DNA from 2 places in the Streptomyces sp. NPDC127595 genome. Region 1 is predicted to be linked to the other one. Evidence: riboswitches for the same ligand, from Rfam matches in the RefSeq annotation. Region 1 holds a riboswitch; the other holds the start of a gene.
The links. Region 1 has a riboswitch for glycine ahead of gcvP (aminomethyl-transferring glycine dehydrogenase). Riboswitches for the same ligand answer to the same signal wherever they lie in the genome.
Positions count from the first base shown of each region.

Region 2: it holds a riboswitch for glycine, as region 1 does, so the genes downstream of both, gcvT (glycine cleavage system aminomethyltransferase GcvT) here and gcvP (aminomethyl-transferring glycine dehydrogenase) in region 1, are expected to answer to the same signal.

Region 1 is NZ_JBHXWK010000002.1:6,784-14,091, forward strand. Features, by position in the region: gene ACFVKT_RS06425 (FHA domain-containing protein) at 1-109, shown strand, start outside; gene ACFVKT_RS06430 (MerR family transcriptional regulator) at 152-895, shown strand; gene ACFVKT_RS06435 (bifunctional nuclease family protein) at 981-1,454, shown strand; gene ACFVKT_RS06440 (MerR family transcriptional regulator) at 1,672-2,313, shown strand; partial or broken gene ACFVKT_RS06445 (DNA polymerase IV) at 2,392-3,884, shown strand; gene ACFVKT_RS06450 (PRC-barrel domain-containing protein) at 3,806-4,177, opposite strand; glycine riboswitch at 4,293-4,388, shown strand; gene gcvP (aminomethyl-transferring glycine dehydrogenase) at 4,572-7,308, shown strand, end outside.
Region 2 is NZ_JBHXWK010000004.1:294,779-302,086, forward strand. Features, by position in the region: gene ACFVKT_RS15495 (ABC transporter permease) at 1-200, opposite strand, end outside; gene ACFVKT_RS15500 (enhanced serine sensitivity protein SseB C-terminal domain-containing protein) at 650-1,444, opposite strand; gene ACFVKT_RS15505 (enhanced serine sensitivity protein SseB) at 1,613-2,416, opposite strand; gene ACFVKT_RS15510 (AAA family ATPase) at 2,765-3,439, opposite strand; glycine riboswitch at 3,674-3,771, shown strand; gene gcvT (glycine cleavage system aminomethyltransferase GcvT) at 3,919-5,037, shown strand; gene gcvH (glycine cleavage system protein GcvH) at 5,162-5,539, shown strand; gene glyA (serine hydroxymethyltransferase) at 5,554-6,813, shown strand; gene ACFVKT_RS15530 (L-serine ammonia-lyase) at 6,956-7,308, shown strand, end outside.

The DNA.
Region 1 (7,308 bases):
CACCTATGTCAACAGGGAGCGGATCGACTCGGTCTCGCTGTCGAACGGCGACGAGGTGCAGATCGGCAAGTACCGGCTGGTCTTCTACGCGAGCCAGCGGGGCATCTGACCCTCCCCCGGGCTCCGTCCGGGGGGACCCTCAGGAAGGTCCATGCTTCGATCACCGAGCGGCGGTGCCGGCCACGGTACCGCCGCCACGGACAGCGGACTGATGAGCATCGGCACGGTGCTCAACGTGCTGCGCGACGAGTTCCCCGAAGTCACGATCTCCAAGATCAGGTTCCTGGAGTCGGAGGGGCTCATCGAGCCGCAGCGGACCCCTTCGGGGTATCGCAAGTTCAGCGCCAACGACGTCGAGCGCCTCGGTCACGTCCTGAGGATGCAGCGGGACCACTATCTGCCGCTGAAGGTCATCCGTGAGTATCTGGACGCCCTGGAGCGCGGTGAGGCGGTGCGGCTGCCGACTGTGGGGCGTCAGCGCGACTCGGGCGAGGGCGAGCTGTTCACCGACCCCGACGCGCCCACGGCAGCCCGGGTCGGCCGCGCGGAGCTGCTTGCCGCTGCCGAGATCGGCGAGCCGGAACTCGAGGAGTGGGAGTCGTACGGCCTCATCGTGCCTCTCTCGGACGGGGCGTACGACGCCGAAGCGGTGACCGTCGCCGCGCTCGTCGTCGAGCTGGGCCGGTTCGGGATCGAGCCGCGACACCTGCGCGCGATGAAAGCCGCGGCAGAGCGTGATGCGGGTCTGGTCGATCAGGTGGTGGCCCCGCTGCGGCGGCATCGCAATCCGCAGACGAGGGCGCACGCGGAGGCGCGTACGAAGGAGCTGGCGGGGCTCACGGTGAAGCTGCACGCGGCGCTGGTGCAGACCGCGCTCGGCGTGCGGCTGCCCTGACCCCGGGCGCTTCGCGGGTGTCGGATCGCCCACCCGTTCCGTGCCCGACTACCCAAACGTCCCGGGCACGGCCTAGGGTTGCTGTGTGAACGAGCTCGATGTCGTAGGTGTCCGGGTCGAAATGCCCTCCAACCAACCGATCGTGCTTCTGCGTGAAGTGGGAGGCGATCGTTACCTCCCCATCTGGATCGGACCGGGGGAGGCGACGGCGATCGCCTTCGCCCAGCAAGGCATGGCCCCGGCGCGACCGCTGACCCACGACCTGTTCAAGGACGTGCTGGAAGCCGTCGGTCAGGAGCTCACCGAAGTGCGCATCACGGACCTGCGTGAGGGCGTCTTCTATGCGGAACTGGTGTTCGCCAGCGGGGTCGAGGTAAGTGCGAGGCCTTCCGACGCCATAGCGCTGGCCCTGCGCACCGGGACGCCGATCTACGGCAGTGACGGGGTGCTCGACGACGCCGGGATCGCGATCCCGGACGAGCAGGAGGACGAAGTGGAGAAGTTCCGCGAGTTCCTCGACCAGATCTCGCCCGAGGACTTCGGCACCAACAGCCAGTGAGGACACGGGCCTCGGAGAGCTCCGGGCGGCAATTGCCAGCGGCCAGTGTGGTGTGCCGCGGCTCGCTCGGAGAGCATTCGGCTAGCCTTTCCCCGCGGTGGGGCACGGGAAACCACTCCTAGGGTGATTATCACTCGGCGTGCCGAGTGTGGCGATCGTTGACGCACCCCTGGTGACTGCCTACCGTCGAGAAGGCAGGTCAAGGACGGAGGTCGGCGTGAGAAGCAGCGGCGACGGTACGGCTGGGGGTGCTCCCGGACGCGGTCTGGGGGAGAGCGGTCCGTACCCGCTTCATGGCAACACGGCCGATCACGTTTTGCGGCGGCCGACAGCAGTGCCCGGTGAAGGTGAGGGTGAGGCGGTTTCCGAGGAGATCGGCTACCGCGGTCCCACGGCGTGCGCTGCCGCGGGCATCACCTATCGGCAACTGGACTACTGGGCGAGGACCGGACTGGTCGAGCCGAGCGTGCGGTCCGCCTACGGGTCGGGGACGCAGCGGCTGTACAGCTTCAGGGACGTGGTCGTCCTGAAGATCGTCAAGCGATTCCTCGACACCGGGGTGTCGCTGCAGAACATCCGCACCACGGTCCAGCACCTCAGGGAGCGCGGTTTCCGGGATCTGGAGCGGATGACGCTGATGAGCGACGGCGCCACGGTCTACGAGTGCACGTCCCCCGACGAGGTCCACGCGCTGCTCCAGGGCGGCCAGGGGGTCTTCGGGATCGCCGTGGGTGTGGTGTGGCGGGATGTCGAGGGCGCGCTCTCGCAGCTGCACGGGGAGCGCGTGGACACCGGCGAGACGCTGGTGCGGAACAACCCCGCCGACGAGCTGGCGCGAAGGCGCAATCGCGCGGTCTGAGGATCTGTGGAGCGGAAGAGGCTGATGGTGCCCCGGCTTGCCGGGGCATTGTCAGTGGCGTAGGGCAGCATCGGAGATGTGAGAACCGCGCCCACGATCCTGCATCTCGACATGGATGCCTTCTTCGCCTCGGCGGAGCAGGCGTCCAAGCCGAGCCTGCGCGGGAAAGCGGTCGTCGTGGGCGGGCTCGGACCACGTGGAGTCGTCTCCACCTGCTCGTACGAGGCGCGGGTCTTCGGGGTGCACTCCGCGATGCCCATGGCCCAGGCACGCCGGCTCGCGCCGAACGCCGCGTATCTGGTGCCGCGCTTCGGGATCTACCGGGAGGTCAGCGAGCAGGTGATGGGGCTGCTGGGGGCTCTGTCGCCGCTGGTGGAGCCGTTGAGCCTGGACGAGGCGTTCGTCGATCTGGAGGCAGGGGGAGCGGCCTGGGACGAGGCGTCGGCGCGGCTGACCGGGGTGAAGCTGCGTGCGGAAATCCGGGCCGTCACCGGTCTCACCGGATCGGTGGGGCTCGCTGCGTCCAAGATGCTCGCGAAGATCGCCTCGGAGCAGGCAAAGCCCGACGGTCTGGTGCTGATAGAGCCGGGGACCGAGCGTGCGCTGCTGGGGCCCATGCCGGTGCGGACACTGCCGGGCGTGGGGCCGGCGACGGGTGACCATCTGCGACGGGCCGGGATAACCACCGTCGAGGAGCTCGCCGAGGCGGGCGAGGACGAGCTCGTACGGCTGCTGGGGAAGTCCCACGGGCACGCGCTGTACGCGATGGCGCTGGCGCACGACGACCGGCCCGTGGTGGCCGAGCGGGAGACCAAGTCGGTGTCCGTCGAGGATACGTACGACGTGGACATCCATGACCGGGTGCGAGTCGGTCTTGAGGTGCAGCGGCTCGCCGACCGGTGTGTGCAGCGGTTGCGTGGAGCCGGGCTGTCGGGGCGCACCATCGTGCTGAAGGTGCGCAGGTACGACTTCTCGACGCTGACCCGGTCCGAGACGCTGCGGGGGCCCACGGACGACTCCGGGGTGGTGCGGGAGGCGGCTGCGCGGCTCCTGGAGTCGGTGGACACGACCGGTGGCGTACGGCTGCTCGGTGTTGGTGTCTCCGGTCTTGCCGACTACACGCAGGAGGATCTGTTCGCACAGGCGCAGGCCGCCGCGGGGGAGCTGGCGGCGCAGGAGCACACGGAGGAGGAGGTGGCGCAGGAGTCCGCGGAGGAGCATGTGCCGCCGGCTGAGCGGCGGTGGCCCGCGGGGCACGATGTGCGGCACGCCGAGTTCGGGCACGGGTGGGTGCAGGGCAGCGGGCTCGGGCGGGTCACGGTTCGGTTCGAGACGCCGTACTCCGGGCCCGGGCGGGTGCGGACGTTCCGGACCGACGATCCGGAGCTGGAGCCGGCGGAGCCGTTGCCGTTGGTGGCAGGGAGCGTCGGTCATCACCGTGAAGGTTGAGCCGCGGGCATTGCTTTGGGGCGGGGCGGGGCGGGTCGCGGCTTCAGGCCTCGTCCGGGCCCGCCAGGCGGCCGAAGTCGCGGTCCGGTAGGGGAGGCGGGGATGCCAGGTCGAGGCCGTAGTGGTGGTAGAGCTGGAGTTCCTGTTCGGGGGAGAGGTGGCGGCCGACGCCGAAGTCGGGCGCGTCCTTGATCAGCGCTCGCTCGAAGGGGATGCGCAGAGTGCCTTCGACGAGTTCGCTGGGCTCCAGGGGCACGAAGGCGTCCCTGCTGAACAGTCCCGTGCGTATGGCCGCCCACTCCGGGATCCCGGTCGCGTCGTCGAGGTAGACCTCGTCGATCGTGCCGATCTTGGCGCCGTTGCGGTCGAATGCCTTGCGGCCGATCAAGTTGCGCGGATCGATGTCGGTCTGCACGGTGCCCTCCATTTGGTCGCAACTCATCCGTAAGCACTACAAAAGAGCAGATTCAGGAAGGTGGCCACTCGAAGGCTCGGGAGTTGTCCTCGCTGGTAGGCTGGCAAACGGCTGCTGACCCTGTGCGGGAGAGTCCTCCGGACACCACCGGAGGCGCCGAAGGAGCAAATCCTCCCCGGAATCTCTCAGGCCCACGTACCGCACGGACGAGGTCACTCTGGAAAGCAGAGCGGGTGCCGACGACGGCTCCCGCTCTCACCGACGGTGAAAGTCGGGTCGCAGCGGGCGGGCGGGCCGGTGAAACTCTCAGGTTGAGATGACAGAGGGGGAGGCCGTCGGGGTACCCGTGCCGGGGTGCCCCTCGAAGGTCGCGTCAGACCAGGAGGCCTCCGCAATGACCGCCCCTCGCATTCCGCTCTCCGAGCTCGAACAGGGAATCCCCTTCGAGCAGCGCCATATCGGCCCCGACACCGAAGCCCGGGCCAAGATGCTCGCGCAGGTCGGATACGGCTCGCTCGACGAGCTCACCGCCACCGCGGTGCCGGACGTGATCAAGAACGCCGAGGCGCTGGAGCTGCCGGGCGCGCGCACCGAGGCCGAGGTACTGGCCGAACTGCGCTCCCTCGCGGACCGCAATCAGGTACTCGACTCGATGATCGGGCTCGGCTACTACGGGACCTTCACTCCGCCGGTGATCCTTCGGAACGTCATGGAGAGCCCGGCCTGGTACACGGCGTACACGCCGTATCAGCCGGAGATCTCGCAGGGCCGCCTCGAAGCGCTGCTGAACTTCCAGACCGTCGTCGCCGAGCTGACCGGGCTGCCGACGTCCGGCGCCTCGCTGCTCGACGAGAGCACCGCGGCCGCCGAGGCGATGGCGCTGTCCCGGCGCATGGGCAAGAACAAGAAGGGTCTCTTCCTGGTCGACGCGGACGCGCTGCCGCAGACCGTCGCGGTCATCCGGACCCGCGCCGAGCCGACCGGCGTCGAGGTCGTCATCGCCGACCTGGGCGAGGGCATCCCCGCCGAGATCGCCGGGCGTGAGATCAACGGCGTGCTGATCCAGTACCCGGGCGCCTCTGGTGCCGTACGCGACATCAAGCCGCTCGTCGAGCAGGCGCACGAGCTGGGAGCGGTCGTCACCGTCGCCGCCGATCTGCTCGCCCTGACCCTGCTGACCTCGCCGGGTGAGCTGGGCGCGGACATCGCGGTCGGTACGACGCAGCGGTTCGGGGTGCCGATGGCCTTCGGTGGTCCGCACGCCGGGTACATGGCGGTGCGCGAGAAGTTCGCGCGCAGCCTGCCGGGCCGGCTGGTGGGGGTGTCCGTCGACGCGGACGGACACAAGGCGTACCGCCTGGCCCTGCAGACGCGGGAGCAGCACATCCGTCGCGAGAAGGCGACGAGCAACATCTGCACGGCTCAGGTGCTGCTCGCGGTGATGGCCGGCATGTACGCCGTCTATCACGGTCCGGAGGGGCTGAAGACGATTGCGCGGCGCACGCACCGCTACGCGACGATCCTCGCCGAGGGGCTGAAGGCGGGCGGAGTCGAGGTCGTACACGGCGCCTACTTCGACACGCTGACCGTGCGCGTCCAGGGCCGGGCCGCCGAGGTCGTGGCGGGCGCGCGCGACCAGGGGGTCAACCTGCACCTGGTCGACGCCGACCTGGTGTCGATCTCGTGCGACGAGACCACCACGCGCAGGCAACTGGCCGCTGTGTGGAGCGCGTTCGGTGTCGAGGGTGATGTCGAGGCGCTGGACTCGACCGCCGAGGACACGCTTCCGGCCGCACTGCTGCGCACCGACGAGTATCTCGCGCACCCGGTGTTCCACTCGTACCGCTCCGAGACGGCGATGCTGCGCTACCTGCGCAAGCTCTCCGACCGTGACTACGCGCTGGACCGAGGCATGATCCCGCTCGGCTCCTGCACGATGAAGCTCAACGCGACGACCGAGATGGAGCCGGTCACCTGGCCCGAGTTCGGGCAGTTGCACCCCTTCGCGCCCGCCGAGCAGGCGCAGGGCTACCTCACGCTCATCCATGAGCTGGAGGAGCGGCTCGCCGAGGTCACCGGGTACGACAAGGTGTCGCTGCAGCCCAACGCCGGTTCGCAGGGCGAGCTGGCCGGGCTGCTCGCCGTACGCGGATACCACCGTGCGAACGGCGACGAGCAGCGGACCGTGTGCCTGATCCCGTCCTCCGCCCACGGCACGAACGCGGCGAGCGCCGTGATGGCCGGCATGAAGGTCGTCGTCGTGAAGACGGCGGACGACGGGGAGATCGATGTCGAGGATCTGCGGGCCAAGATCGAGCAGTACCGCGACGAGCTGTCCGTGCTGATGATCACGTACCCCTCGACGCATGGCGTCTTCGAGGAGCACGTCGCCGACATCTGCGCCCAGGTGCACGAGGCGGGCGGCCAGGTGTACGTGGACGGCGCCAACCTGAACGCCCTTGTGGGGCTTGCCAAGCCGGGGCACTTCGGCGGTGACGTCTCGCACCTCAACCTGCACAAGACCTTCTGCATCCCGCACGGCGGCGGCGGTCCGGGCGTCGGTCCGGTCGGGGTGCGCGCGCACCTGGCGCCGTACCTGCCCAACCACCCCTTGCAGCCGGCGGCCGGTCCCGAGACCGGTGTCGGCCCGATCTCGGCCGCTCCCTGGGGTTCCGCGGGCATCCTGCCGATCTCGTGGGCGTACGTCCGGCTCATGGGCGGCGAGGGGCTGAAGCGGGCCACGCAGGTGGCCGTGCTCTCCGCGAACTACATCGCCAAGCGCCTTGAGCCGCACTACCCGGTCCTCTACACCGGTCCCGGCGGGCTCGTCGCGCACGAGTGCATCATCGATCTGCGGCCGCTGACCAAGGCGACCGGTGTGAGTGTCGACGACATCGCCAAGCGCCTGATCGACTACGGGTTCCACGCGCCGACGATGTCCTTCCCGGTGGCCGGCACGCTGATGATCGAGCCGACCGAGTCCGAGGACCTGGTCGAGCTCGACCGGTTCTGCGAGGCGATGATCGCCATCCGCGCGGAGGTCGAGAAGGTCGGCTCGGGCGAGTGGGCGGCGGACGACAACCCGCTGCGCAACGCTCCCCACACCGCCGCCTCGCTCGGCGGGGAGTGGG
Region 2 (7,308 bases), on a different contig from region 1:
ATGGGGCGCGAGAGCGCCGCCAGCAGGATGAGCAGTACGACGATGACACCGCCGGCGACCGCCACCTTGTCGCGCTTGAAGCGCGTCCAGGCGATCTGCCCCAGGGAACGGCCCTCGATCTGCCCCTTGTCGACTCCGGCCAGCACAGCCTCCGGCTGCACTTCCGTCTCCGACCCGGTGGTCTCGATCGGTGCGGTCACAATTGACCCGACCCCTCTGACCGGTGGTGACCGGCCTACGCCTGCCGCTGTCTGCGGCTTGGTTCACTTGCATGCCGGGACCGGCCGCAGATGATGCGGCCTGGAGACCCGGGCTGTTACGACGACTTGCACTCACTCACAGGGTCGAGGACCCCATGTCTGACACGGGAGTCTTCATGCCCGCCACGATCACGTGCCAGGTCTGACGGCGAAAGTATGCGCAACCGTGATGCGGTTAAGTGGATTCCGTTATCCGAACAGTGGGTAACGCGGGGCGGACAGGGGGCAGTTGGGGTGGAAGGGGCCATGGGAGGCCCTTTCGGCCGGTGTCAGCCCCAAAGGGGACATCCAACCCTTACGCCTGCCGACCCGCAGGTCAGACACTAGGTCACGGCACGCGGAGATCAGGACATGGCGGGGCCAGGACGGGTTTCGCAATGGAACAGAGATCAGTATGACCGGGACTGCGGATAGCCGTAGCCACCGGCCACCGGTGCCTGCGCCGGAGCCGCGTGCGCCTCACGGTCGTAGAAGGGCCGCGCGTTGGACCGCAGCCACATCGCCACCGGGTCGTACTCGTCGGACATCGCGACCGTCGAGACGGGCAGTCCGTCCGGCACCGCACCGATGGACTGCTGCATCATCGCCCGCACCGAGTCGACGGCCGGCGGCGAGGTGTCGTACACATCGAGGCCGATAGCCAGATAGGGCGCGCCCAGCGCGGGCTGTACCCAGGCGCGGCGCAGGGAGCGCACGGCGGAGGTGCGGTGCGCGTTCTGCGTGAGCAGGGCGTAGAACTGGGGGATCTCGATGCCCGGCTCGGAGAGCCTGAGGGGGCCGGCGGGCTGGCGCTCCAGGCCCGTGGCGATACGGCGCAGATCGAGCCAGGGGATGCCGACGCCGCCGCCGGGGGCGTGCGGGTTCAGCCAGAGACCGAACTGGTCGGGGTACAGGGTGCGGGCGACGTCCAGGCCGTCGACCACCTCGTACGAACGGTTCCAGCCGCTGGCCGAGAGCTCCTGGGCGGAGGTCACACAGGGCGCGTACCCGAAGCCGTCCACCTGCATGTTTCCGTACTGCGCGTCCGGGGAGCCGGACTGGCCGTGCCAGAGCAGCATCCAGACCTGGCCTGCCGACGGGGCCGCGAGCGCGCGCAGCAGCGCCTCGTAGGCGTCGTAACGCCCGGGCGTCACCTGGCGCAGCATGTGCTCGACCTGCCCGGCCGCGGTGCCGCTGGCGCTCACCTGTACCGCCCCTTCGCGAAGTTGCCCCGGATATGAAACCAGCTTAAGCGGCGACCCTGACACCGGCGCGGGACGCTCCGCCGGAAAGCCGCGTGAGAGCTGGGGACTTGCTGCCGTCCTGCGACCGCGGACCGGTCATGATCGCCCGGTCGCCCCTTGGCGGCGCGCTCAGAGCCCGTGCTGGTAGAACGGCCGCACCCGCTCGCGCATCCAGTCGCCCACCGGGTCCTGGGTGATGTCCAGGAGGACGAGGTTCACCGGGCGGTCGACGGGGACCCGGCCCAGCGCACGGCCCAGCGCGTCCAGCGGAAGCGTGCGGGCCTCGCCCTCCCACAGGGAGAGTTCGACGCCGATGAACATCACGGGCGAGCCGCCCTCGATGCTGGCCAGGCAGCGGCGGGCGGTCAGCACCACGCCCGTTCCGGCGAACTCTGCGGAGGCCGCGGACAGGAAGTCCACCGGGTCGTCCTGCCAGTCGGGCTCGAAGAGCCGCACCCGGCCGCCGCCGGCGGATCCGTCCAGCGGTGTGTGCCCGGCGCGGCAGAGTTCGGCGACCGCGAGGGGCGGCAGCGGTACGCCGACCACACCCTCCGGGTTGATCACGATGCCGGCCTGCGGGGGCAGCCCGCGGGCGAACTCGACGGCGGGCGCGATCGTGTACGACATGTGCCCGCCGGTGACCTGGCGGAACTGCTCCTCGGAGCTGAAGACAGGGACGTACGCCTGACCCGCGATCTCCAGGGTGGGCAGGTCGAGCGGGCCGCTGTGCGGGCCGCCGCCGTTCGGCAGCGGGACCCAGACGAAGCTGCGGCCCAGCACCTCGACGATGCGGGCACCCGACGAGGGTCCGGCGGGCACGCCGAGGGACGCGGCGAGCACCTCCTCCAGCTCGTTGCCCGGCCATCCGCCGTGCGAATGGGGGTGGGCCTGCGCCGGGAGGCCGGGAAAGTCGGGGAATTGCGGGAAGTCCATCTGTCTACCGCCTGCTGTGACCACTGTTCGGTGTCCGGGTGTTCCGGCTGGCTAGGTTAGTGGGCTTGTACGCAATCTCAGCCGCTTCGCCGGTTCCCGGCCCCGCCGGGCCGCCTGCTTCGGCCGTTCCTGGCCGCTCCGGACCACCCGCTTCAACCGCTCCCAGCCCCTCCGGGCCGCCTGCTTCGACCGCTCCCGGCCGCTCCGGGCCGCCTGCTTCGACCGTTCCTGCCCCTCCGGACCACCCGCTTCAACCGCTCCCGGCCGCTCCGGGCCGCCTGCTTCCGCCGTTCCCAGCGCGTTCCGGACCACCCGCTTCGACCGCTCCGGACCACCCTCCGGCCGGTCTCAGCCCCCGAAGTCGATCCGGCGCAGCACGTCCGCCGCGTCCCGGTCGATGAGCACGGCGGAACCGCAGCCCTCCGGCAGGTCGCCCTTCTCGACGGAGCGGAGCAGCCGGGCGACCGCGCCGCGGTGGCGGGTGAACGCGTACCGCGAGACACCGCGGCCGCGCTCGCGCTGGCCGTCGAGCGCAGTGCCCGGTGTGACGTCGAGCAGCAGCAGGTGCAGCGCGCCGCCGCGGCGGCGGGCCTCGCGGGAGAGCCAGCGGCGGACCCAGGCCTGCGTTCCGCAGTCGTGTACGACGACTCCGGTGCCGGAGCGCAACGCGCGGTGCAGGCCCGTGTAGTGGGCGAGGCGGACGAGGGGGCGGTAGACCGCGTACGGGAGCCAGCGGGACATCCGGCCGTCCCAACGGTCGCGGGTGTCCTGCGAGTCGACGCGCGGGCCCGAGACAGCACGGCGCATCAGGGTCGACTTGCCGCTGCCGGGGAGTCCGGTGACCACAACGACGTCGGAGCTGCCGAAGTGCAGGCCGTGCGGGCTGTGCCCGGCGCGGTCCCTGAGGTCGCGGACGACAGCCGTCGGGAGCGGGCCGCACGCCTCCCGGGCCGGGGCGCCGGGCTGCTTGGGCAGCGCGAGGCCTGCCGTCGTCGCGTACGCCGTGGTCCTGTTCACCGTGATCGTCCTCCCCATGGGTCTGGAGTCCCATCCCCGCCGAGTGTAAAGAGAAGGTAATGCGCGGTGCTTCCTGTTTCCGTAATCGGACTGCCACAGGCTGGTTACAGGTCGCTGTAGGACGTCACTGTAAGGCGCCGCGGGTCACTGTGGGTCGCTGCGAGGGGGCGTACGAAGGTGCCCCTCCCGTGTCCCCGGGATGCGTGCAATGATGTGCGCGCCAACTGCATACCGGCCGCTTGAATCCGCGCGGGAGAGTCCCGGGGGCATGTCGCCCCGGGCGCCGAAGGAGCAAGTCCCTCCCTTGAATCTCTCAGGCCCCGTACCGCGCGGGCGAGGCACATCTGAAAAGCGGGCCGCCGACCAGTGGCCCCACCCAAGGTGCAAGTCATGACCACCGTTTCGCGGGGTCGTGATGAACCTCTCAGGTTCCGATGACAGATGGGGAGGAACGACCTCGCCGTCATGCCTTGGGAGCCCCACCGATGAGCAGTAACGCACCCCGTCACACCGCGCTCGATGCCCTGCATCGCTCGCTCGGCGCGACGATGACCGACTTCGCGGGCTGGGACATGCCCCTGCGCTACGGCTCCGAACGCGACGAGCACCTCGCCGTCCGTACGAAGGCCGGTCTCTTCGACCTCTCCCACATGGGGGAGATCACGGTCAGCGGGCCCCAGGCCGCCGCGCTCCTCAACTACTCGCTGGTCGGCAACATCGGCTCGGTCGGTGTCGGCCGCGCCCGCTACACGATGATCTGCCGGGCGGACGGCGGCATCCTCGACGACCTGATCGTGTACCGCCTCCAGGAACACGAGTACATGGTCGTCGCCAACGCCTCCAACGCCCAGGTGGTCCTTGACGCGCTCGTGGAGCGTGCGGCGGGCTTCGACGCCGTCGTGCGGGACGACCGGGACGCGTACGCGCTGATCGCCGTCCAGGGCCCGGAGTCCCCCGGCATCCTCAAGTCCCTCACCGACGCCGACCTCGACGGCCTGAAGTACTACGCGGGCCTGCCCGGCACCGTCGCGGGCGTCCCCGCGCTCATCGCCCGCACCGGCTACACCGGTGAGGACGGCTTCGAGCTGTTCGTCTCCCCCGGCGACGCCGAGAAGGTGTGGCAGGCGCTGACCGAGGCGGGTGCCCCGTACGGGCTCATCCCCTGCGGTCTGTCCTGCCGCGACACCCTGCGCCTGGAGGCGGGCATGCCGCTGTACGGGCATGAGCTGAGCACCTCGCTCACCCCCTTCGACGCCGGCCTCGGCCGGGTCGTGAAGTTCGAGAAGGAGGGCGACTTCGTGGGGCGCGAGGCGCTCACCGAGGCCGCCGCGGCGGCGCTCGAGAACCCCCCGCGGGTGCTCGTCGGCCTGATCGCCGAGGGCCGTCGCGTCCCGCGCGCCGGGTACGCCGTCCTCGCCGACGGCAAGGTCGTCGGCGAGGTCACCTCGGGCACCCCTTCCCCGACGCTGGGCAAGCCGATCGCGATGGCCTACGTCGACGCCGCGCACTCCGCTCCGGGTACCGCCGGAGTCGGTGTGGACATCCGGGGCAGCCACGAGCCGTACGAGGTCGTGGCGCTGCCGTTCTACAAGCGCCAGAAGTGACACTGACCCACAAGCCGGGCTTCGGGCTCCACGGTCGTCAGACGTGCCACCGGGCCCACATCCGGCCAGCTCACCACCCCTCCCCCGTCATCAGCACTCCCCCGCGTACAGGAGAATTCAGGCCATGAGCAACCCCCAGCAGCTGCGCTACAGCAAGGAGCACGAGTGGCTGTCGGTCGCCGAGGACGGCGTCTCGACGGTCGGCATCACCGAGTTCGCGGCCAACGCGCTCGGCGATGTCGTCTACGCCCAGCTTCCGGAGGTCGGTGACACGGTCACCGCGGGTGAGTCCTGCGGTGAGCTGGAGTCGACCAAGTCGGTGAGCGACCTGTACGCGCCGGTCACCGGCGAGATCGTGGAGTTCAACCAGGACGTGGTGGACGACCCCGCGCTGGTCAACTCGGCCCCCTTCGAGGGCGGCTGGCTGTTCAAGGTGCGCATCGCGGAGGAGCCGGACGACCTGCTCTCCGCCGACGAGTACACCGCTTTCACCGCCGGCTGAGGAGTCGTACGAACATGTCTGTGCTGAACACCTCTCTCCACGAGCTCGACCCCGACGTCGCCGCCGCCGTCGACGCCGAACTGCACCGCCAGCAGTCCACCCTCGAAATGATCGCCTCGGAGAACTTCGCTCCGGTCGCGGTCATGGAGGCCCAGGGCTCGGTCCTGACCAACAAGTACGCCGAGGGCTACCCCGGTCGCCGCTACTACGGCGGCTGTGAGCACGTCGACGTCATCGAGCAGATCGCCATCGACCGCGTGAAGGCGCTCTTCGGCGCCGAGCACGCCAACGTGCAGCCCCACTCGGGCGCGCAGGCCAACGCGGCCGCGATGTTCGCGCTGCTCAAGCCGGGCGACACGATCATGGGCCTGAACCTCGCGCACGGCGGGCACCTGACCCACGGCATGAAGATCAACTTCTCCGGCAAGCTCTACAACGTGGTCGCCTACCACGTGGACGACGCCACCGGCCAGGTCGACATGGCCGAGGTCGAGAAGCTCGCCCGGGAGTCCCAGCCCAAGCTCATCGTGGCGGGCTGGTCGGCGTACCCGCGTCAGCTGGACTTCGCCGAGTTCCGCCGGATCGCGGACGAGGTCGGCGCGTACCTGATGGTCGACATGGCGCACTTCGCCGGTCTGGTGGCGGCGGGCCTGCACCCCAACCCCGTACCGCACGCCCATGTCGTCACGACCACCACCCACAAGACGCTGGGCGGCCCGCGCGGTGGCGTGATCCTGTCCACGGCCGAGCTCGCCAAGAAGATCAACTCGGCGGTCTTCCCCGGCCAGCAGGGTGGTCCGCTGGAGCATGTGATCGCGGCCAAGGCCGTCTCCTTCAAGGTCGCCGCGACGGACGACTTCAAGGAGCGCCAGCAGCGGACGCTCGACGGCGCACGGATCCTGGCGGAGCGGCTCGTCCAGGACGACGTGACCTCGGTCGGTGTCTCGGTGCTCTCCGGCGGCACGGACGTCCACCTCGTCCTGGTCGACCTGCGCAACTCCGAGCTGGACGGACAGCAGGCCGAGGACCGTCTCCACGAGGTCGGCATCACGGTCAACCGCAACGCCGTCCCGAACGACCCGCGCCCGCCGATGGTGACCTCGGGTCTCCGCATCGGTACACCGGCCCTGGCGACCCGCGGCTTCACGACCGAGGACTTCACCGAGGTAGCGGACATCATCGCGGAAGCGCTGAAGCCGTCCTACGACGCGGACTCGCTCAGGACCCGGGTGGCAGCCCTGACCGACAAGCACCCGCTCTATCCCGGTCTGTAGAAATTCGTACGTTACGAGCCTTTCCTGGGCTTCCTCAATGGATCCGCCCGGAACGTACGTTTCCTTGGGGCGCCGCGCACACTGGACATCAGCCGTGTGCGGCGCCCGCACCCTTGCACCACCCTTGTTCTGAGGAGTTCCCGTGGCCATCTCGGTCTTCGACCTGTTCTCGATCGGCATCGGCCCGTCCAGCTCCCACACGGTGGGTCCGATGCGCGCGGCACGTATGTTCGCCCGGCGCCTGCGCAACGAGGCCGTGCTGGACTCGGCGGTGTCGATACGCGCCGAGCTGTACGGCTCCCTGGGCGCGACCGGCCACGGGCACGGCACCCCCAAGGCGGTGCTGCTCGGCCTGGAGGGCGCCTCACCGCGGACGGTGGACGTGGAGGGGGCCGACGCCCGGGTCGAGGAGATCAAGTCGGCGGGCCGCATCAGACTGCTCGGCGAGCACGAGATCGACTTCTCCTTCTCCGACGACCTGATCCTGCACCGCCG